Regions from separate parts of the Agaribacter flavus genome, predicted to be linked through region 1. Evidence: predicted binding sites of a transcription regulator. Region 1 holds the regulator's gene; each other region holds the start of a gene.
The links. Region 1 encodes sigma-54, which starts transcription at its own class of promoters, with help from an activator protein. Its sites were predicted from a motif close to GTTGGCACGNNNNTNGNNT; they were not measured.

Region 2: flhA (flagellar biosynthesis protein FlhA) is a predicted target of sigma-54. The motif match lies at 5,993-6,011, and genes of this name have one in related genera.
Region 3: ACFOHL_RS09620 (LPP20 family lipoprotein) is a predicted target of sigma-54. The motif match lies at 1,765-1,783, and genes of this name have one in related genera.

What each region holds. Positions count from the first base shown of each region.
Region 1 is NZ_JBHRSW010000008.1:46,561-54,418, reverse strand. Features, by position in the region: gene arcB (aerobic respiration two-component sensor histidine kinase ArcB) at 1-296, shown strand, start outside; gene mgtE (magnesium transporter) at 374-1,735, opposite strand; gene ACFOHL_RS06790 (HPr family phosphocarrier protein) at 1,813-2,085, opposite strand; gene rapZ (RNase adapter RapZ) at 2,087-2,956, opposite strand; gene ptsN (PTS IIA-like nitrogen regulatory protein PtsN) at 2,988-3,431, opposite strand; gene hpf (ribosome hibernation promoting factor) at 3,439-3,726, opposite strand; gene ACFOHL_RS06770 (RNA polymerase factor sigma-54) at 3,753-5,270, opposite strand; gene lptB (LPS export ABC transporter ATP-binding protein) at 5,347-6,075, opposite strand; gene lptA (lipopolysaccharide transport periplasmic protein LptA) at 6,072-6,680, opposite strand; gene lptC (LPS export ABC transporter periplasmic protein LptC) at 6,652-7,209, opposite strand; gene kdsC (3-deoxy-manno-octulosonate-8-phosphatase KdsC) at 7,213-7,767, opposite strand; gene ACFOHL_RS06745 (KpsF/GutQ family sugar-phosphate isomerase) at 7,767-7,858, opposite strand, start outside.
Region 2 is NZ_JBHRSW010000004.1:459,280-467,137, forward strand. Features, by position in the region: gene ACFOHL_RS02050 (protein phosphatase CheZ) at 1-237, opposite strand, end outside; gene cheY (chemotaxis response regulator CheY) at 264-647, opposite strand; gene ACFOHL_RS02060 (RNA polymerase sigma factor FliA) at 686-1,414, opposite strand; gene ACFOHL_RS02065 (MinD/ParA family protein) at 1,425-2,276, opposite strand; gene flhF (flagellar biosynthesis protein FlhF) at 2,273-3,820, opposite strand; gene flhA (flagellar biosynthesis protein FlhA) at 3,853-5,952, opposite strand; gene ACFOHL_RS02080 (hypothetical protein) at 6,107-6,568, shown strand; gene flhB (flagellar biosynthesis protein FlhB) at 6,750-7,858, opposite strand, start outside.
Region 3 is NZ_JBHRSW010000015.1:37,032-44,889, forward strand. Features, by position in the region: gene ACFOHL_RS09615 (ligand-binding sensor domain-containing diguanylate cyclase) at 1-1,019, shown strand, start outside; gene ACFOHL_RS09620 (LPP20 family lipoprotein) at 1,185-1,634, opposite strand; gene ACFOHL_RS09625 (flagella assembly protein FlgT) at 1,940-3,124, shown strand; tRNA gene ACFOHL_RS09630 (tRNA-Arg) at 3,180-3,256, shown strand; gene smrA (DNA endonuclease SmrA) at 3,280-3,861, shown strand; gene ACFOHL_RS09640 (ArnT family glycosyltransferase) at 3,930-5,477, opposite strand; gene ACFOHL_RS09645 (hypothetical protein) at 5,487-6,791, opposite strand; gene ACFOHL_RS09650 (UbiA family prenyltransferase) at 6,926-7,858, shown strand, end outside.

The DNA.
Region 1 (7,858 bases):
TCTTTGCTAGTTTGAATGTGTTTCAGGAAAAGATTCCGGAATACATGGAATTGTTGAAGGACTCACTGACTGCGGAGGACAAAGATGAGGTGTGCTCGCAAGCTCATAAAATAAAGGGAGCAGCTGGATCTGTTGGTCTGTCTAGGGTGCAAGCAACTGCAAATCATATTCAACAAGGTGATCATCCAGCATGGTGGGAGAATGTGCATGAATGGGTTGAGCAGCTCGAAATGGCGATAAGCCAAGATGTTGAAGTGTTGACGATTTGGTTAAAAGAGCAGCAAATAGACGATTAGTGTTTTTGCTGTCGGCGCAGTCAACTAAAATTTACTAAGAGGCACGCAATCAACCGTAGCTGCACGATTTATCTTTTTTATATTAAGAACACAGTTGCTGTGCCTAAAAATGCAAATATACCCACAACATCCGTGATTGTAGTCAAGATGACACTACCTGCTAATGCCGGATCGATTTTTAGTTTTTTCATTATTATGGGTAATGTAGCACCGGATAATCCGGCTGCAATCATATTCATCATCATAGCAAAAGCAATGACTCCACCCAGAACAAAATCCTGTTTCCATAGCGCAATCACGCTAGCAATAAGGATTGACCAAATCAGGCCATTTAAAAAGCCAATAGCTAACTCTTTTCTCACGAGCCAAAGGGAGTTACTTGTACTCACATGGCCCAAAGCCATGCCGCGTATAACCAAAGTCAAGGTTTGATTACCTGCCACCCCTCCCATGCTTGGTACTATCGTATTGAGTATGGCGAGTACGGCTAATTGACTGAGTGTGGTTTCAAAAAGATCACTGACTGCTGCGGCCAGTAAAGCGGTAATTAAATTAACACCCAGCCAAACCGATCTGCGTTTTGTACTTTGACCAACGGGGGCAAAGGTGTCCTCTTCGTCATCTAAACCTGCCATACTCATCATCGAGTGTTCGGCATCTTCACGAATAATATCTACAACGTCATCGATGGTTATTCTACCCACTAGTTTGTTTTCTTCATCAATGACGGGGGCAGAGAGCCAATTGTATCGCTCAAACATTTTCGCTACGTCGCTTTCCGCCATATCGACGTTCAGTGCTTCAGGCTCATCATCCATAATTTCATGCACGTTAACGTCTGGGTGACTGGTGAGTAGTCGAGACACTGATACTGTACCCAACAAAAGATCCTGTCGGTTGACGACATATAGCGTATCTGTGTTTTCGGGCAATTCAGCTTTTAATCGCAAGTAACGCAACACTACATCGACGCTGACGTCAGCGCGCAAAGTAATGGTGTCGGTATTCATGATGAAGCCAGCGGTATCTTCACCGTAAGAAAGTGCTTTTTCCGCACGTACTCTATCCTGCGCGTCCATTGACGCGAGAATAGATTGCAGTACATCCTCTGGCAGTGTACTGAGTGTCTCTGCCAAGTCGTCGGTATCCATATCCTCTAGCGCGTCTACGACGCTAGATGGAACCATTTTACTGATTATCCCGTTACGGACGTCTTCTGAAAGTTCTTCTAGAACATCACCATGAAAATCTGCATCGAGGAGCTGCCATAATTCTTGACGTGTTTTTGCTGGGCTAGATTCAAGTAAAAGGGCAACATCACTGGCGGGAAGTTCGAGTAACATTTTTCGAACACGCACAAAAGCACCTGCGTTAAGACGATAGGCGATAGCGTTCAGTCTTTCTTGCGTGTTGGTGATAAGTTCTGCGACTTCAGACATAGAAACCCTTTCTTTTCCCTTATCTGAGTATACCACCGAATCGGTGACAATTGTGTGAATCTTTGATTTTTAAGAATTTATTCGTCTTCGTCAAACTTATTTTCAATCAGTTTTACGACTGCATCCATGGCAGACTGTGCATCATCACCCGAGCACACGATATCAACGGTTTTACCTTGCGAGCTTTCAAGCATCATCAATGCTAATACACTGTTTGCGGGTGCTTGATTGTCATCTTGGATAAGTAGTATTTCGGCAGAATGCTGGTTAGCTAGTTGAACAAGCTTTGTCGCTGCCCTAGCATGTAAACCCAGTTTATTGACTATTGTTACCGAGCGTTCAAGCTTCATACTATTTGTTCTCAAGTTCTTGTTTGACACGTTTCAGTTCACGGTGTTTTATTTGCACGTCACCATGACTCGCTTTGAAAGCTTCTGATAAGCTTTGCGCAACAAACACTGAGCGATGCTGCCCACCAGTGCAGCCAATTGATATGGTCACATAGCTGCGGTTGTTGCGTTCTAGGTGCGGCAACCACGTTGCGATAAAATTTTGGACTTGCCAAATAAACTTCATCACTAAGGGTTGTCCAGACAAAAATACTTCAACAGGTCCGTCCAAGCCTGTTAGGGGACGAAGATCGGGATCCCAATGGGGGTTGGGTAAAAACCTCACATCAAAAACATAGTCTGAATCTTTGGGTAAGCCATATTTAAAACCAAAAGATTCGAATACAATGACCAAATCAGCCGTTTTCTTTCCTAGTACTCTCTCCCTAACTAGCTCCGCCAGTTCATGTATGGATAGCTGATCCGTATTAATTTTTAAATCGGCTTTTTCTGCGACGGGCCTTAATATTTCTTGTTCAGTTAAGATGGCATCCGTAAGTGAGTTACTCAATTTAAATAGCGGATGAAGGCGCCGAGTTTCGCTGTAGCGCTTAATTAATACGTCATCACTTGCGTCGAGGTATATTATCGTGATTTCGCAAAAATCAGGTAAATAGTCGAGTACTTCGCTCACTTCTTTCTGCGCACGAGGCAAATTTCGAACGTCAATACTGACTGCTACTTGTTCGTGTTCATCTGAAATAGCACTAACTAGTGTGGGCAGTAAATGAACAGGAATGTTGTCGACACAGTAGTATCCGAGGTCTTCGAGTGAGCGTAATGCTATTGATTTTCCTGAGCCTGATCTTCCGCTGATGATAAGTAGTTTCACTGATAACCTCTCGCTTGGATTGGGTAAGTTACTAAGCTAGCGCTGCCACAATCTCATTTTTATTTTGTGCGCGTCGAATCGCTTTCACAATTGATTTGTCACTGAGTTTTTGTGCAATTCCCGACAAGGCGCGTAAATGGGAATCTGCTTGTTCTTTGGGTACAAGTAATGCGAAAAAAATATCAACAGGTTGATTGTCTATGGCGTCAAAATCAATAGCATGGTCACTGGTAACAATGATAGCAATAACATTTGAGATACCCTCTATTCGCCCGTGAGGGATGGCAATTCCGTTTCCAATGCCGGTACTCCCCATGCGCTCTCTGCAGAGTAAGCTATTGAGCACGTCTACTTGATTGAGCGAGGGGTGCTGCTTAATAGCAATTTCGCTAATAATTTCAAAAATTTTCTTTTTGCTTTGGCATTCGACCGAACATTGCGTTCGGTCGAGCGAGATTATGTCAGAAATGATCATATTTGACTTAGTGTCGTTTTAGTTTCTCTTTATGCTTAATAACTTGTCGGTCTAACTTGTCAATCAAGCCGTCGATTGCTGCGTACATATCAGTATGCTCCGAATTTGCAAATATTTCACCTCCGCTTATGTGTAAGGTTGCTTCAGCTTTTTGGCTTAGCTTTTCCACATTCAAAATTACATGAACGTTGTTGATGTGGTCAAAGTGGCGTTCCAGCTTTTCAAACTTAGTGTCGACGTAATTACGCAGTGAATCTGTAATGTCTACGTGATGACCAGTTAAGTTAATTTGCATAATGCTAGGTCCTCTTTAGATTGAGTCTAGATAAGACTTTTACGTTGGTTGGAAGGGGGAATGTTTAACGATTCCCTATATTTTGCGATTGTTCGCCGAGCAACTTTAATTCCTTGATCGGCAAGCAATTGGGCAATCTTACTATCACTGAGGGGTTTAGCCGGTGGTTCATCGGCAATGAGCTTTTTGATAAGCGCGCGAATTGCTGTGGACGAGGCATTTTCGCCGGAGTCTGTCGCCACGTGGCTTGAGAAAAAGTACTTTAATTCAAATATCCCCCTGGGAGTATGCATATACTTCTGCGTCGTTACACGCGATATTGTTGATTCATGCATATCTACCATTTCTGCCACATCATTTAATACCATGGGTATCATTTTTTCTGGGCCTTTTTCAAAAAACTCTTTCTGTCTGGACACAATACAATGTGACACTTTGAGTAGGGTTTCATTTCTACTCTCCAGACTTTTAATAAACCACTTTGCTTCTTGTAAATGTGACTTAATAAATTGTGAATCGTTCTGATTTTTTGAAGTTTTTGCTATTTGAGCGTAGGTTTCGTTCACCGCAAGGGCTGGTAAGGCATCGTTGTTCAGTTCCACCATCCAGATACCTTTGTTTTTATATACATTGACATCTGGTACAATGTATTCAGGCTCTTTAGTTGAGATAGCGCTACCTGGTCGAGGATTCAAGGTTTTTAGTAAGCGCATCACCTCTTTTAACTGCTCTTCCTTTAACTTGGTTTTACGCATCAGAGTGCGATAATCCTTGCTCCCCAATAACTCTGCATACTCTTTAATCAAGTCTTTCGCTTCTTCTAGCCATGGCGTACCTTGAGCAAATTGCTTGAGTTGAATAAGCAGGCATTCTTGCACGTTTCTCGCACCTGAGCCGATAGGATCAAGTAATTGAATACGTTTTAGTACGCACTCTACTTCTTCGATTTCTACTTCTTCGTTGTCGAGTGACTCAACTATTTCTTCACAAGAACTTGTTAAGTACCCTGATTCATCAATCGAGTCTATAATGGCTATCGCAATACTTTTATCTACTTCTGTGAAATGGCTCATCTGTACTTGCCAAAACAAGTGATCCTGAATGGAGTCGGTCGTCTCGCCTTGAAAAACAAAATCTTCATCAGGGTTACTTCCGATCATTTTTACCGGCGCTGAGCTGGAGCCAAGATACTCGTCCCACGAACTGTCAATGGGAAGATCATTGGGTAAATCACCATTTTGAAGTGCATCGTGACTGTCTACCGCATCTTCCATACTGACAGATGTATCTGATGAGGCATTGGTTTCCCCATTGGTTTGCGTTTCTGCATTACTGCCGGTAGAACTGTCGTCACCTTTGCTATTAGTCGCATCATTTTGCTCAAAATTTGCTTCGGACAGTTCAAGGAGAGGGTTGGATTCTAGCGCCTCTTGAATTTCTTGTTGGAGGTCAAGCGTAGATAGCTGCAACAGTTTGATAGCCTGTTGAAGCTGGGGTGTCATGGTAAGTTGTTGACTAAATTTTAACTGTAACGAGGGTTTCATTACTTTCCTTTTTTTACATCTAAGCCGAAATTACATCTGGTTACAGAACAATAATTTAAAGCTACCATGCAAAGACCTACATCGAAAATTGTTCGCCAAGATACACGTCTCTAACTTCTTGGTTTGATAATACATCATCTGCACTACCTGAGGCTATTAGAGAACCATGGCTAACGATGTATGCGGTTTCACAAACGTCTAGTGTTTCTTTCACATTGTGGTCTGTGATCAGCACACCAATGCCACGATCTTTTAACTGATATATAATCTTCTTTATATCACTAACAGAAATTGGGTCAACACCTGCGAAGGGTTCATCGAGCAAAATAAATTTGGGGTTTGCTGCTAAAGCTCTCGCTATCTCTACTCTTCGCCTTTCTCCACCAGATAAACTCATGCCTAAATTATTGCGAATATGATTGATGTTGAAGTCGTCCAATAATTCGTCAGCTTGCTGTTCTCGTTGTTGGTTACTCAACTCTTTTCGCGTTTGCAATATGGCCATTAAGTTTTCAAATACAGTTAATTTTCGAAAAATAGAAGCCTCTTGTGGTAAATACCCGATACCATGCCGCGCGCGTTCGTGCATAGGCAATAATGACAGATCATTTTGGTCGATGGATATTTCCCCCTTATCGAGCTGCACAAGACCGACTATCATGTAAAAGGTAGTTGTTTTACCAGCTCCATTCGGGCCAAGCAATCCGACTATTTGCCCTGTAGACACTTCAATGCTTACATCACGTACTACTTGTCTGGATTTATACGATTTTGCGAGGTTTTTAGCACAAAGCGTACTACTCATTTTTCATTGCCTTTGTCTTCGCTATTGTCAAAATCGCCTACGCTAATGACAGTACTGACCGTTTTTTCACTGTTTCCATCTGTGCTTGCGATGATTTTTTGTTCAGTCATGTTGTATGCAATACTATCAGCGGAGACTGTAGAGTCATTTTGAGAAATTTGCGCGTTACCCGTCAGGCTGATCTCGCGTGTCGCCACGTCATATTTTATAGAACTTGCTCGCGCGGATACTAAACTACCATCTTCTAGTTTTTGTTGATATGTGGCTGCTTGACCAATAGCTGAGATGACTTCTTTGCCCTTGCCAGCAGCAGCATTCATTTCTACTCTATCAGCAGTTATTTTTAGGCTGCCCTGTAAAATCAATACCTCGTCCACAAGGACTGATGTTTTGCTTTTGCCGTTGAGCAACTGGTTTCGAGAACGAATTTTAATCGTCTGCTGAAAGTCTGTTGCAATATTGTGTTGCGTTTCCTCTGAGTCTGATTGCTCGTCAGCTTCTTGCGCGACTGCGGCGGTAAAAACAGCGAAAAGTAAGGCAGAAAGGGCTACCTTACTAGTTGTTTTTATGCAGTATCTATTGCGGAAAATACTGGCTTTGAACATGTTGCTTTAACTCGTATTGTTGTGTGGCTAAATTACCTTGGATACCAATGCTTTTCACTGAGTAATTGTCACCGAAAATTTCTACTTCTTGATCCGAAAATAAGGTCTTTTGGTCGAGGTTTATTTCTATGTACTCTGTTTGTATCTGCTTGACGAATTCAGTGGTATTTAAGTTGATAATTTTTACATTGTGTTCTAATTGAATTCTACTGCTGCCGTATAATGTGCCTTCTTCAGCGGTAATACGCCAAGGTTCGCCAGATTCAAGAAACACAGTATATACCGGATTGTCAAAAACCATAAACCCTAGTTGCTGATAATGCTCCATTTTGTCAGCAGACACTTGATGACTGAGTAATCCTTCGTCATCATAAAGCTTACTGTCCAAATTAATAGCTTCATACGTTGGGGTCATCGACAACTCACTGTCAGTTTGACTGGGGGGCTGTTCGTCATCGTATATAATGAACAAGTAAAGACCTAAGACGACAGAGAAAACGAAAGCGACACTCCAACCGACTCTATTCATAGGCTATACGCTCGCACTGTGTTGCTTGTATAAGGCTCCGCGAGCCATTAATATCAAATCGCAAAACTCTCTCACTGCGCCACGACCGCCTGCAAGCGAGGTAACAAAATCTGCTTGACCCAATATATAAGGATGGGCATCGTTGACAGCAACTTTTATCCCACTGTTGTCAAATAGCCCAATATCGGGCATATCATCACCGATACTTGCAACGGATGATTTTGTGCAATTTAATTCGGTCATAATAGCTCTGATGGCTTGGCTTTTATTTTCCTGCCCTTGTACTATGTAATTGACGTTTAGAGAGCGCATTCGCTGTTCAACGATATTTGACTGTCGACCCGTGATAACGGCAACTTTGACACCTTCACTTATCACTGCTTTGATACCATAACCATCTTTGGTATTGAATGCTTTTAGCTCTTCACCGCTATTGCCCATGAATACATAGCCGTCTGACAATACACCGTCGACATCAAGTACCAAGAGTTTTAAATCTTTACAGGCTGTTAAAATATGTGAAGGCACTTTTCCATATAATGTGTCGACTGTATTCATTAGATAACGCCTGTTTGTAAAAGCATGTGCATATTTAATGCGCCAACAGGTTTACCTACTTCATTGGTTACTATTAGAGCATTGACTCGTT
Region 2 (7,858 bases), on a different contig from region 1:
TTGTGCATCTGGAATGGCCGTATTTGTAATTTGTGTCAACTTTTCGTCTAACTGAAAGTTAACTAAAGAATCGTGCAGTTGACGGGTCAGTTTACCTACCTCAGAAAACAACTCTGTCGATTCTCGCAAAGACGCACTGTGAACGATATCATTTGCTGAACCAATGTCGCCGCTTTCCAAATAGGCCACAAGTTCTTTCGCTTCTTCAAGCGAAATCAAGGCAGTTTCGTTTGTCATAGCCTAAACCTCTATTAGTAATGTGCTTAGCCTAGACGTTCGAAAATCTTGTCCAGTTTCTCTTTCAGCGTTGCTGCTGTGAAAGGTTTAACTACATAACCGTTCACCCCAGCTTGCGCTGCAGCAACAATTTGTTCTTTTTTGGCTTCAGCCGTTACCATTAACACGGGTAAGTGCTTTAGCTTGTCGTCTGATCGAATCGCGCGAAGCAAGTCTATACCTTGCATGCCGGGCATGTTCCAATCGGTCACTACAAAGTCGAAATCGCCTTGTTGTAACATCGGCAACGCTGTATTGCCGTCATCTGCTTCCTGGATATTGGTAAACCCTAGATCTTTCAATAGGTTTTTAATGATTCGCCGCATTGTTGAAAAATCATCAACAACGAGGATTTTCATATTCTTATCCAAAACTACCTCCAATGTGGAATAATATTATCTGTATAACTCTATTCAGCCGTACGCCACGATTGCATTTTAGCTTTGAGCTTAAGCATCGCTTGACTGTGAATTTGACTCACTCTTGACTCACTTACTTCAAGTACTTCACCAATTTCACGTAAATTTAACTCTTCGTCGTAATACAACGATAAAACAATCGCTTCACGCTCTGGTAATGTAGTTATCGCCCGAGCCAGCGCTTTCTGAAATGATCCTTGCATCATTTCTTCAAAAGGACGGTCAGATCCCTTGGTTTCTTCGTTCGTCAATACGTCTTCAGATACGCCAAGGTCTTCAATTCCAACGAGTTTTCCGGCATTTACCTCATTCAACATTTGATGATAGCTTTGCAAAGAAACATTTAGTTTTTCTGCTACTTCGTTATCGCGCGCGTCTCTCCCCGTTTCTCTTTCGACGGTATTGATTGCTTCGGTAATGGCGCGAGAATTTTTATGCACTGAGCGCGGCGTCCAGTCTCCCTTGCGGATTTCATCTAACATCGCTCCGCGAATACGGATGCCTGCAAAGGTTTCAAAGCTCGCTCCTTTAGAGCCATCAAAATTTCGAGCCGCTTCTAATAAGCCAATCATGCCCGATTGAATCAAGTCATCTATTAACACACTAGCAGGTAACCTTGCCATCAAGTGGTGTGCAATCCTCTTAACCAGCGGCGCGTGTCTTTCGACAAGCTGATTTTTGTCTATTTGCTGTTGATATACTGTCACTTTATTACTCACTTTTGCTTACCTAGTCTTGCAAAGACACTAAATTCTCGATGAAGAACTCGAGATGCCCACCGGCTTGAATCGGCACAGGCCACGACGCGACGTTTTCCGCTAGTTGATTGATGGCTTTCGCCGCTCCAGAAGCTGGATATGCATCGACAATGGCTGTTTGCTTGCGTATCGATTTACGCACATTTTCGTCAAAGGGTACGATGCTCACTAGCTCTAAGGCTACATCGAGAAACCGCCCTGTCACCTTCGACAGTTTATTGAATAATTCTTGACCTTCGCGCTCACTCCTCACCATATTGGCGACAACTTTGAAGTTAAATACGCCGTGCTCGCGGTTGAGTATTTTTATTAGTGCATAGGCGTCAGTTAGTGAAGTTGGCTCGTCACATACTACGATAATGACGTCTTGTGCTGCCCGAGAAAAGCTGACCACCATGTCTGATATACCCGCTGCAGTATCAACCAGCAGCATATCGATAGGCGTTTGCAATTCGCCAAACGCGCGTATTAGTCCAGCGTGCTCTCTGGCACCGAGTTCTGCCATGGACTGCGTACCAGAGGTAGCCGGTGCGATTTTTACACCGTGTGGGCCTGTGACCAGTATTTCATCGAGTGTGCAATCGCCAGAAAGGACGTGTGATAAATTGCGATCCACGCGTAAACCCAGCATGACATCAACGTTTGCCAAGCCTAAATCCGCATCTAAGACCAAAACACGGGATCCGCGTTTGGCAGAGGCAATCGCCAAATTGAGGGTAAGGTTTGTTTTGCCAACGCCACCTTTACCACCGGTGACTGCGACTACTTTAATCTGTTTGGACTGATTCATTCGTCTTAAGCTACTCGCTTGATCTACCATCATAAACCACCAGCACTCGCTAGTGGATTACGCGGTTGTTGAGGCAATCCATATTTTTTATAAAGTTTAGCTGCGACAAGTGTCAGGTTACCTGAGTCAGCCAGTTTGATGTCTTCCGGAACGCGTTGACCATCTGTAACATAGCTCAATGATAAATCATTTTCAATCACAACACTCAATGCCTCGCCCAAGCTGTAACATTCGTCCAGCTTGGAGAAAATGCAACCGCGAATATCTGTGTGGCTGTATGTTTTTACTGTTTCATTTAGCACTTTGTATTGAGAGCCTGCAGGCAACACTAGATACTTTTTGATATCTACGGATAAACCATTTTCATACTCATTTAATTGCTCTATGAGTCTCGCATCTCGCTGACTGAACCCTGCTGTATCAATCAGAATTAAACGCTTATTGCGCATTTGGTAGAGAATCTGATTTAGCTCATCAGCATTTTGTGCCTTTTTCACGCTACAACCAATAATACGGCCATAGGTAGCAAGTTGCTCAAACGCTGCAATTCGGTATGTATCAATGGTTATCAGAGCAACCTGATCTGATCCATATTTTTGTGCATACTTCGCTGCCAATTTCGCAAGCGTTGTCGTTTTACCTGTGCCAGTCGGACCAACTAATGCCACGATACCCGCTTGGTTTAGTATGTCATTACTACCCACAACTAAGCGATTCGACAGCAGATTGAGCAAATACTTCCAACCTTCTTTTTCGTCAATCTGGTGAGGCAAGAAATTAATAAACTGTTGACACAGTTGCTCACTGATCCCCATACCTATTAGCTGTTCATGGAGATAATGATGTACAGGATTGTTGCGACGTTTGCGCTCTTCGGATAATTCTGAAACCTGAAACTTTAAAACATTTTTGATTGATTCTAATTCTGCTCTAATGCTGTCTAGCTGTTCTGGCTCTAATACACTCGGCGGTGGGCTTAAATTTGCCGCTTGCGTATTACCAAAATCTTCATCATCACCCAACTCACTAAAGGCGGGTGAGCGCACCATGCTGTCATCTGCTCGCAAGCTTTCTCTTAGTAAGCTTTCTCTAGCCGAAGTCGTTCTGGGTATGTTTTCTGTCGGTGTATTTTCTCTAGGTATATTGCGCGCTTGAAAGTTTGTCTGAGCTTGTTGATGGACATTCCGCGCTGTATTTTGTGTAAATTCAGTAGTGTTTGCCGCCCCCTGAAGTTTAGGTGACGCTTGCTGCATGTCTTGGGTTTGCTGCCTATTGTTCGTCTCGTAACTCTGATGAGTACTCGTTGCAAATTCGGTTTGCCCGTTAGACGTTTGCCTTTCTAACAACGCTCGCAAACTGTCATTTTCTTCATTGCCGATGATCTCACTAAAGCTAGGTTTTGCACTCAGCGGTGGTGCCGGATCGGGGTTGGCAGCAGAAGGGTCAACCGCAGCCACTAACTCTACGCCATTCGACTTCTTCTTATTTGACATTATAACCGCGTCACCACCAAGCTCATCTTTGACTTGTTTGAGCGCTTCTCGCATATCTTTGCCAAAAAAACGTCTAATTTTCATAACTTCCTCTTGAGTATGTATGGCGCGTCACTTTATTGACCTACCGATGACACTATTTTTATTTGTTTGTCATCAGGAATCTCCTGATAAGACAGCACGTGCAAACCACTGACAGATTGTTTAAAGAACCTTGCCAATACTGGTCTTAACAATCCTGAAGTTAACAATACTGCCGGTTCTCCTGCGACCTCCTGTTGCTGTGTCGCGTCGAGTAAAGACTGTTGTAATTTTTCTGCCAGGCCTGGTTCAATACCAGCGCCATCTTCACCACCTGCCTGCAGTGACTTATGCAACATCTGTTCCAAATCGGGAGCCAAGGTAATGACAGGTACTTCTTGCTCACCATTGTTTATTTCTTGTACGATCAAACGTTTCAGAGCAATACGGCATGCCGACACCAAAACTTCGGGGTCTTGGCTCTTGGGACCAAATTCACTGAGCGTTTGGACAATGGTGCGCATATCTCTAATTGGTACACCTTCAAACAATAGGGTTTGCAAGACTTTTACGACCGTACTCAAAGCAAGTACATCAGGCACTAAACCTTCAACAAGCTTAGGATGTGTTTTTTCTAACATATCCAATAGTTGTTGCACTTCCTCATGCCCCAATAACTGGTATGCATGATTGGTAAGTAATTGACTGAGATGGGTGGCAATAACTGTCGCTGTATCGACAACCGTATAACCCATGGTTTGAGCATGTTCTCTCTGGTTGGCTGGTATCCATACGGCGTCTAAGCCAAAAGCCGGATCTTTGGTAGGCGTTCCTTCAAGCGTGCCAAAAACTTGCCCAGGATTAATCGCCAATTCATTGTCATGGCTAATTTCGGCTTCGCCCACGGTGACACCCATCATCGAAATAGTGTAGTTGCTAGGTGCAAAATCTAAATTGTCACGAATATGTACCGCTGGCACTAAAAATCCTAGCTCTTGTGATAACTTCTTACGCACACCTTTAATTCGACTGAGTAGCTCTCCACCCTGAGATTTGTCCACCAATGGGATCAAGCGGTATCCCACTTCTAGACCAATTACGTCTACGGGTTGCACGTCATCCCAAGTCAGCTCCTTCACATCCTGTGCTTCGGTATTTACATCGGGTAAGGTCTGTACTTTAGCCGCATCCTCTGCCAGTTTTTTCGCTTGCCAATCTCTATAAAAAGCATAGCCGCCGGCTGCAGCAGAAAAACTTAAAAACGCAAAATGAGGCATACCCGGCACAATGCCCATAACAAATAGAATGGCTGAAGTGATGTACAACGCTTGTCTGTTCGAGAGTTGCTCGCGGATCTCGTCGCCCATTTCTTGGCTATCGTTTTCTCGCGTCACAATAATGGCAGTGGCGACAGAGAGCAGTAGTGATGGTATTTGTGCCACCAAACCGTCACCGATGGTAAGCACCGTGTACACTTCCATTGCATTACCAAAGTTTAAATCATGTTGATACATGCCAATAAACAAACCCCCAACAATGTTTATCAACATGATGAAAAGGCCAGCAATTGCATCGCCCTTAACAAATTTAGACGCACCGTCCATCGAACCATAAAAATCAGCCTCTGAGGTGATCTCTTCGCGACGTTTACGCGCCTCATCTTGGTCGATGTATCCGGCATTCAGGTCTGCATCGATTGCCATTTGTTTACCGGGCATTGCGTCTAGCGTAAAACGCGCACTAACCTCAGAAATACGGCCTGCACCCTCGGTAACGACTTTAAAATTAATGATCAATAGAATCGCAAAGACCACTATACCAACGGCGTAATTTCCGCCAATCACTACCTCGCCAAAAGCCTGAATAACTTTACCGGCTGCATCTCCACCTTCGTGTCCTTCCAAGAGGACAACCCGCGTCGATGCGACATTAAGCGCAAGTCGCAAAACAGTCGCCACCAATAGCACCAAAGGAAAAATACCAAAATCAATAGGACGTTGGGTAAACACACAGACAAGGATAATGACCAAGGAAAGCGCGATATTAAAGCTAAACAGTACATCCAACAAAAACGCTGGCATGGGCAGTATCACCATACCCATCAATGCCAGTACAATGATAGGTGCACCTAGTCCGCTGGTGAAATTTTTTACACTGTCTTTGTCGACTCGCTGAAAAACACTCGCTAACTGCATACAACAAAATTTTGACTACTGTTTGAGAATACATGAGGTATTTCAACAAGCGTGCCAGAAGTCTTTTAAAAATCTATATCTACAGAAAAATACAATAAGGCCGATGTACTGGGGAAGAATTTGTAGGAAAAACAGGCCATTCGATAAAACAGATATGCAAAACCGGCTAATGATACTTCCCGTTATGTTGTTTACCTCGCATTGTTACGCGCAAGTGCCGATAGAAATCGATGCATTAAATTTTGGCGATATTCCGATCGAATCCGGTAGCGTGTGTACCTTGGACAACACGGGTAATATAGTTGGGAGCTGTGACGCATCTAGTCCAGATATTAGCCTAGGACGCATTTTGGTCGAAAGTTTGCCCAAGAATACAGAAATGTTTATATCAGTGGCGGGGAGTAATTCCGCCAACTTGTCTCTGTTGGTATCAGGGCAAGTCACTGCGGCCTCACAAACCACGACGTTTACAGATGGTGAACAAATACAAATTCGCTCGCGTGGCAGCAACAATACCGCCGATATTCTTATTGGTGGAGAAATCCGTACCTTGCAAACACTTACTAATGGTCAAAGCTACCAAATTGGGTACACAGTGACGATAAATATCCAATAAACCAACGCCACATCCGAGCAATAAGCTCACCTTGTAGAGGGGAAAACCGCCATCTGAAAGCCGCTTTGCGTCATCCTTGGCCGCTTAACAAAAGGCATCCATGCCTTTTGAAACTTTCAGATGGCGGTTTTCCCCTCTACAAGGTGAGCTTATTGCTCAGATGTGGCGTTGGTTTACTTATTTACCGGCGTAACTCAGGCGGAATTGGCAAGTCCTTTTTCAGTGGTTTGGGTCTTGTACCTTTGCCCGCTTTAAAGGCTTTTAACTGATAAACATATGCCAATATTTGTGCCACAGCCATAAACAGCTTTTGCGGGACTTCGTGATTTACTTCAGTAGAGTAATATATCGCGCGAGCAAGGGCAGGTGAAGCAATCAAGGGCACATCATTCGCAGTACCAATTTTACGAATGTGCATAGCAAGTTCATCTATGCCTTTTGCTACTACAATAGGGGCGCGTTCGCCGTCTTGGTCATATTGTACTGCGACAGAATAGTGTGTCGGGTTAGTAATGATGACATCAGCATTAGGTATATCTTGCATCATACGGTTAGCAGCAGATTGATATTGTAGTTTTCTCACTCTGCTCTTTACGGCTGGATCACCTTCTGCATTTTTACGCTCATCTTTCACTTCTTGCAGTGTCATTTTCAGTTCTTTGTTGTGCTTGTGACTTTGGTAAGGCACATCTATCAACGCAATCGGGATCATGCCACAGCACAACAATAAGAAAGCCCACTCAATCATATCTAAAGCATGAAACAGGTTCATGGGGTATTGCTCAAGATCGAGGTGTAGCGCTTCGTCTTTAAAAATAATTAGAGAAATATAAGCCATGGCAATAATTACTGTAACTTTGCCAATGGCTTTTAATAACTCGACCAAGGCATCCGTCCCAAACATACGTTTAAACCCAGCCTTGGGGCTGAGCCGATTGGCTTTTGGCGCCGCAGAAGACCATGTAAAGTTGTACCCTCCCAAAGCAATCGAACCGTAAATACCGCCAATCATGGCAATAATCATAAACGCGACAAGCGGAAAAGCACTTTCCGTTATCGACATTTTTAGGATCTGAAACATGTGGGTGTAATCGTAAGTCTCATCTCTGGATAAGGTAAATGAACGTTTGGTAATACTGAACATGGCAGACGCAATCATCGATCCGATTGCAATAAGGGCAAAGGCACTCGCCACGAGTACTAAGGTGGTCGCGAGTTCTTTTGAACGCGCGACCTGCCCTTTCTCTCGGGCGTCTTTGAGTTTTTTGGGTGTGGGTTCTTCCGTTTTTT
Region 3 (7,858 bases), on a different contig from region 1:
AATTTACAAAGTTCAGTACTATTTCTCATGGCAGTCAACATGCTCATGACGAAACCCACTCGTTAGCTCATCACCTTCTTAAACCTCTCGACTCGATGCACGTATCACCCGATGTCATCATGATGTCAATCGGCTTTGCAGCAATTGAATACAATGCACCCAACAAAATCAAATATGCCTATCGTTTACTTGGTTTCGATAAGCATTGGCGAGAAATTGAAACCGACAAACAAGAGCTAACTTTTACCAACCTTTCTGCAGGTTATTATCAACTGCAAGTGAAATCGACCAACCCCTATGGCGAATGGTCCGGTACACCCGCAACATTACAAATTGAAGTTACTCCGCCTTGGTGGCAGCGAAAGCCGGTCATTATGGTATTCGTCTTAGCCAGCTTTGGCTTTTTGTATATCCTCTACAAATGGCGAGTTTATAGTCTAGAGCGTCAGTCTGCTCGATTAACTAAATTAGTTGAAGAAAAAACCAGCGCGCTAACAGAAGCAAACATGCGACTGCGCGAGCTTGTTACCCTAGACCCACTCACCGGTATTCTAAATCGAAGAGGCTTTAACCAAGCGGCAGCGCGCGACTACGCTGCACAAACACGAACACAGCTAGCCAGCTCAATCATTATGTTTGATATCGACTTCTTTAAAAAAGTGAATGATTCATACGGCCACGAAATAGGTGATATTGTTTTAAACAAATTGTCAGATTTTGTGAAAAGCCAATTAAGATCTTCCGATGTTTTTTCTCGCTGGGGCGGCGAAGAATTCATCATTTTATTGCCAGCTACTGAGTTAGAAGTCAGCACCTGTATTGCTGAAAAGTTGAGAAAGACTGTTTCCGAACAATTACTGACAGCGAGTGAGCGAACGATATCGTTGACAATCACTTGTGGTGTAGTCGAAGTGTCAAATAGTGAAAACTTGGAAGAGGCAATTAGAAGAGCAGATGCCCTGCTCTACCAAGGCAAAAACATGGGTAGAAACACCGTGGTTAGCCAGTTTAAAATATAGCAGTAGAGACTCAAGTAAGTTTAGCGTTGTTCAAAAACACAACAATCAAACAGGCAGAACGTTGTCGGTTTCTATTCGCAAAAGAGGCAAAACTTTTCCCCTCAAATCAGTACTTCTGGTTTCAGTAGAGTTATACCTTACGACAAACATATTCCTGCTCCAACCCTAGTAATAACTGACTTTTCTGATTTTTTTGGGTTTGGCTGTTGATAAATATAGATCGTATACCGTCGCCATATTTAACTCTAACTCTGTTGCATAGGTATCTTCACCAACGGGATAGGTTTTTACTACTCTTGCACCACGGATCACGCCTTCAACAGAGGATTGAAGCTGGTTGTTTGTTAACACAAGATTGGCTAACGATTGTTCACCGTCAACTTTTTGTCCATAAACTTGCTCGGCTAACTCTCGATATGCATCGAGCTTTGAAGCTTTGATCGCTTGCAGTCGCTTAATCGAAGCATCCCCACCCAATTGCGCATTTATTGGTGCGTAACCAACAGCCGATAGTATTGGGTAACTCTCGGGTTCAATTGTTTCCCACTCAACATGTTTAGTGAACAGTGATTGGCAGCCACCCAACAGCAACGTGCAAATACCAAACGAAATCATGGCTAGGCTCTTGCATTTCAAATAGTTAAATGACCAACGTTTATCAAATATATCACGCATGTTTCAGCTCTTTTTTATCGGCGATCACAGCAAATATTCTGCAATTATCAAATAGGGATTATTAGTGATTTAGCAAAGCTTGTGCCAACGCTCAGTCAATATAGATACAAGATGTGAAAAGGTCTTTAGATGCTAGGGTCTGTTGACCTTTGGTATCAAGCACAAAAATACACATATTTCAGGGGATCTGGCATGGGAGTTGAATATGTTCCAAATAGTAAGCAAGGTGAGAATGGTCTATCGCTATGACGAATAAACAAAGTAAGTGCTCATGGGCAATTTCAGTACGTATAGTTGGGTTTTACCTGTTTTGTATCATTGCCGGTACCCCCTATACCTATGCAGCATGGTTTTCGGCAACAGGCCAAGCTGTTGTTGTTGACGGCAATAAAGAACAAGCCAAGCAACAAGCCACGCAAGAAGCAGTAAAACAAGCTTTACTCTTTGCTGGCGCAAGTGTGAGAAGCGTACAGCAAATAAGCAATGGTCTACTCACAAATGACCATATCGAAATCCGTTCAGGTGGAGAAGTTAATAGCGTCGAACTCATAGATGAAATATATCAAGATGGCGTTGTGTCTGTGTCGATTCGTGCCGATATTTTTGCGCAAAAAAATCAATGTAGTGCTGCAGATTACACCAAAAGACTAGCTACAACATATTTTCCGATTCGCTACGAAGCACAAGCGAGTATAGGTGGAATTAATAAATTGGGCGGTGAGCTCGCCTTACAAATGCAAGACATGATCAATACCTATACGCCCAGTATGCACCTCTCACATATTGAACCTTATGTATTTGACTGGCATCAGGCAGACATCGCCCATCATGCAAAGTTTTTAGCGAATAAAACGAATACCCAATACGTGCTAATTGTCACCTTAGACGACATTAGCGTAGATACTTCCAAACCTTCCGCATTCGAGTTTTATCGTCAGGCAAAACATGCAAGAGCCTTCAATTTTACTCTCAGTTTGATCAATGGTGCGACCGGTGAAAACCTATACACACAGCAATACAACTCAAGATCACCATGGATGTTTGATACACATGAAACGGTAGATGTGAGCTCACAAGACTTTTGGCTAAGCCAATATGGGCAGAATATAAAAGAACAACTGCAATCCAGTATTGCTGACCTCGAAGAGTTTGCACTTTGTCAACCGACGATGGGCAGAGTATTGGCAGTAGCAAATAACCAATTGCAAATTAACCTCGGCCGCACGCACCAAGTACAAGCCGGTGATCAACTTACCTTGTTTAATGTTAAGCAGATTTCTGACCCATTTGGTCAGGAGTATCGTCAATTTGTGCTGCATCCGACCACATTGGTGGTGCGACAAGTGTTCAGTAACACAGCGACAGTATCAGCAATAGATAATGGGCTACTTGGTAATGTGCAACCGAATGATTACGTAGCTCGGCAATAAGATTCGCTTTGGGTATTTTCAAAAAACGGAAATTTCGTTAGGATATCCGGCTAAAGCGTCCTTAGCTCAGCTGGATAGAGCGGTCCCCTCCTAAGGGACAGGCCGCAGGTTCGAATCCTGCAGGACGCGCCATTGAATTTGCGTAGGAGGCGGTGATGACCAGTGAAGCAAACGATCTATCCTTTTATGAAGAAATGGCTGACGTAAAACCTCTAGTGGTCAAAGAAAAATTTATCAACAGCAGTTCTCGGCCTCCGTCCTTAGCACAAACCCTAAAAAGACAAGCAATTGAAAAACAAACGGCGTTAGACGATAACGGATTAAGTATTGAATACGTCAATCCCGTTGCTCCTCTGGATTTCATTTCTTACAAAAAAGACGGCGTGCAAGAAGGTGTATACAAGAACCTGCGTTTGGGCAAATACCACATAGATTCTCGCTTGGTACTCAAGCATCTGGGATTTGATGATGCGCGTTTAAGCCTGTATCAAACGATCACTGAGTGCCACGAAAGGGGTGTGCGCACACTACTTATTGACCATGGGATAGGAAAAAACAGTCAACCCTTTCCAGCCTTTATAAAAAGTTATGTCAATCAGTGGTTGCAGGAAATGGACGCCGTCATAGCTTTTCATACTGCGCTAAAACAACATGGAGGCTTAGGCGCGGTGTATGTGCTTCTCAAAAAGCACCCAAACCAAAAACTACTGAATAGAGAAAAGCATCAAAAGCGTTAGTGGCTTACAATCAGTAGATTCTAGTTAACCTGATGTGATGCCGAAAAGGGGCAAACCATCACATCAGCTTAGTTTTTTTCAAGCGCGACAAATGCCCAAATGTCATTTTGGCTGATTATTCGCTTTTTACCATTTAATTCAGCCATGTCTGCTATTCTCACAATGGCAGCGTTGTATTGCGGATAAAAACCTAACTTTGGCCTCATGTCAGGTGCTTGACAACCCGTAACAAACTGCACCGCATTATTGTTTCGGGACTTAACGACTATGTTTCGCCCGCCCTCTTTTCGACAATAGTCTTCGATAGACATCAGTAGTTCAGCAAACTCTGGATAGTCTTCTCTTTCGTTATAGGGTTGACTAAGTTGTATATGAACATAGCTCAGCATTGACAGAACATAAGGAAGTAACACGACAATTTTGTATCGCACTCTATTTAATTTATGTAAGTATGGTATGAGTACTGTATTAGTCGAAACATTGACGATAATAGATAGCATTAGTAACAAACTGATGGGAACCCAATATCTTTCAGAGCCACCAATTACCATCAACATATTCATTAACACCATTGGCATGATAATGACCATTGAACCAAGATTTGTCACATTTAAGGGAAAAGCAAGCGCAACAATACAAGCTGACAGCAATAGGAAAATAATACTGCCCATTGGGAGCTGATCCAGTTCAAACAAATGTAAAAATGGTAAAAGCTCTCTGGGGATCAGGAAAATAGCATACCAAGTAATGTTCTCGCGAGCCGTCGCGATGAGTTCAGGTATCGTTCTAAAACGGCTTTCAGGATCCTCAACCACTAACTTAAATAGCATTTGTACCTGACTCACTCCGTCAAATCCGAGGTTTGTCTTGTCTATAAAACCGTTGCGAATGTTCCAGATAGCGAAAATAACAAAAAAACCAAGACAAAATAGAAATGCTTGTTTTAGGTATTGCAGGGGTTGGCGCGAAAAATAACGAAAGACGATCATTGCAAAGGGGATAAAAGCGATGCCAATCAAGCTCCCTTTTAGCATCATCCCTAGTCCTAATACAGTACCTAAAGTAAAAGCCTTTTTTTGACTGAATTGAACACCAGCTGTTCCCCAATACCGATGAATAAGCAACAAGCTCAAAACACACCAGACGAACACGGGCATTTCTGCGAGGCCTGTCCGCGAAAAATGCCAATAAAAAGGGTTTATCGCGAAGAGTAAGAGCGCCATGTCCGCCGTATTTTTACTCTGCGTGACACCGCGGACAAAATGCCAAATTAGCAGCAAGCCACACAGTGAACATAAAATAATGGTGTACTTAACTGCATACCAATTAATGTCACTGCCATCACTTATCATAACAGCAGGCATGAGCAGAATCGGCATTCCCGGTGGCCATAAGGTATGTGGCACATAATATTCTGGTGACAAACTTCTAGTGTAACCATTACCGATGTACAAATTGTACGAGATAGCTAAGTAATTTTCGGCATCATTTGAATTGAAGGTTGAAAAATCAGGACGTGCATTGGGAAACAAACAATATAAGATGCAAATCAATGCAAAAATGTAAACGCGTTTGTTGTCCAAATAGTCGTAATTTGTCATTCGCGTATTTAGCATCTACAGACCCTAGTCTCGCACTTGCTTCTTGAGCAATGTAGTTTCTATAAATCGCAAAACCCAAATACCGCAGGATACAACAATCAAAGGGAAAACCACATAACTGTACCTATACTCACTATGGATCAGCGTGTGCATTGCCCAAGTGCTGACAACGGCCATGTTGATTATCAAAATATTTCTATTTTTTAGTAAAGTCAGGCTCAATAGCCAAACAACAAAAAGTGGCAAGGCAAAGACGAGACTCTTAGTCGTCGGCACCCAAGAATAGCCAGGAACATAAGCCCAAAAACGCATGGCTTTTTTGAATAGCAGCTCTATTTGACCTATCGGATCGTCCGCAATATTTTGGATAGCTAGGGACTTCCAATATTTGTCTCTTTCATACGCATTCATATCCACTGTTTTGGCTTCGCGCTCATTGAACTCAGGAATTTTACGTAGTGCCGCAGCGGGTAAATCATCGCCGGGTAAATACGTACCTTCGTGTAATGCGAATCCACCCTGTGTTGTAAACGGAATAAATGCGGAAAAATGCTGATAGTTCACGATCGGTAAGCTCACGTATATCAACACAAACGCAGCAAATGATGCCAAAACCTTGCCAAGATGCCTTTTATACCACCATGCAACAAGACCAAATATGCCAAGCACAAACAATAAACTTGAAGCCCTAACATGAAGTAACACAGCTAAACTCAAGCCAATGCCTAACATTAACCATAGCGCTCTGCCACTGACTTCCTTACCGATAGAAATCAATAAACACACTGCCAAAACGATAAAAAATGCGCCAATTTGTTCAGAAAAATAGTAGCCGTGTAAGTAACTGTATGCCGGCCATATAGACCACAGCAATACAGCGACGCTCGGAATGATTAGGCTTTTAAATTGCTTTGAAAAACACAACACGATAATAAAGCACGATAAAACATGTAGAGCCAAATTCATCCATTGAACCGCTTCTACACTGCCCGTCAAACAATAAGCCGTACCAAATATTGCTGGCAGTAAAAACCCTCTCTCAGGATTATATGCATCATTTAAAGAAAAATTACATGCTTCTTCTTTACCGCTTGTATTCGCTTGGTCAACAGGGACTAAATGCCCCCACCCATCAATATCATAGGGGTATTGCCCCAAGCTAACTTCGCGCATCATGAAGAAGTTAACTATCAATAAACACACAACACTGATAACAATTGCAGTACCAAATCGAACTTTAAACATACTTGACAATTGCTTGTCTTTAGCGACTAAGGTGCTCACTATATTGTCTTCCTGCATCCAACCTCTTCCCTTTATCGTATTCACTGTTCAAGTCTCATATGTTTGAAAAAGTTTATATCAATTTACTGTACAATGCTGAAAAATCCGTATATTTTTTAGCACTAACTACTGTCCGTATCAGCGTTTGTCGTTGTTTGCTTAAATAATAAAGGCCTTAAGTGGATTCCCATACTCTTTATGTCGATTTAGACGGCACTTTTTTTAAAACAGACCTTCTCTTTGAATCAACTCTCGTTCTTATCAAAAAGAACCCGCTTTACCTCCTCTTGCTGATTGTTTGGGCAATAAAAGGCAAGGCGTATTTAAAATCAGAAATAGCCAAGCGCGTTTCCTTAAATATGAGTGTACAACCGCGAAACCCTGAACTGTATGCTTATTTAAGTGAACAAAAATCCAAAGGACGAAAAATTATCCTCGCGACAGCAAGTGATCAACGGTTTGCCAAACAAGTATGTAAATCCACTGATATTTTTGATGACTTTATTGCTAGTGATGGCAAAACCAACCTTTCTGCATCGAATAAGTTGAAGGCAATTGAAGCATTAGACCCAAATTTTGCATATGCCGGTAATTCAAGTGATGACTTAGTATTATTTGCTAAAGCTAAGCAAGCGATCGTGGTGAATGCCTCTGACTCTGTGAGCCAAAAAGCATCGTCTTATCAGGTTGACGAAGAGTTTGACAAAAAGCAAACTGACCTCAAAGCTTGGGTCAAACAGCTTAGATTGTATCAATGGGTAAAAAACTGCTTAGTTTTTGTGCCTTTGCTGGTTTCTGGTTTATTTCTGGAGCCCACTTTGGTCGTTAACAGTATTCTGGCATTTGTAAGCTTTGGCTTACTAGCGTCGAGTACCTATATTGTCAATGACTTGCTTGATCTAGAATCTGACCGCGCGCATGCTAGAAAACGTAATCGTCCACTTGCTGCCGCAAGAATTAGTATCCCCGCAGGCGTGCTGGTTGCTAGCTTATTGTTCTTGCTAGCATTTGTAATCGCCTTTAGTGTAAATATTGTATATTTCGGGGTGCTATTTGCCTATTTAGTGCTGACCCTGTCTTACTCATTCAAGCTCAAGCAATACATAGGTATT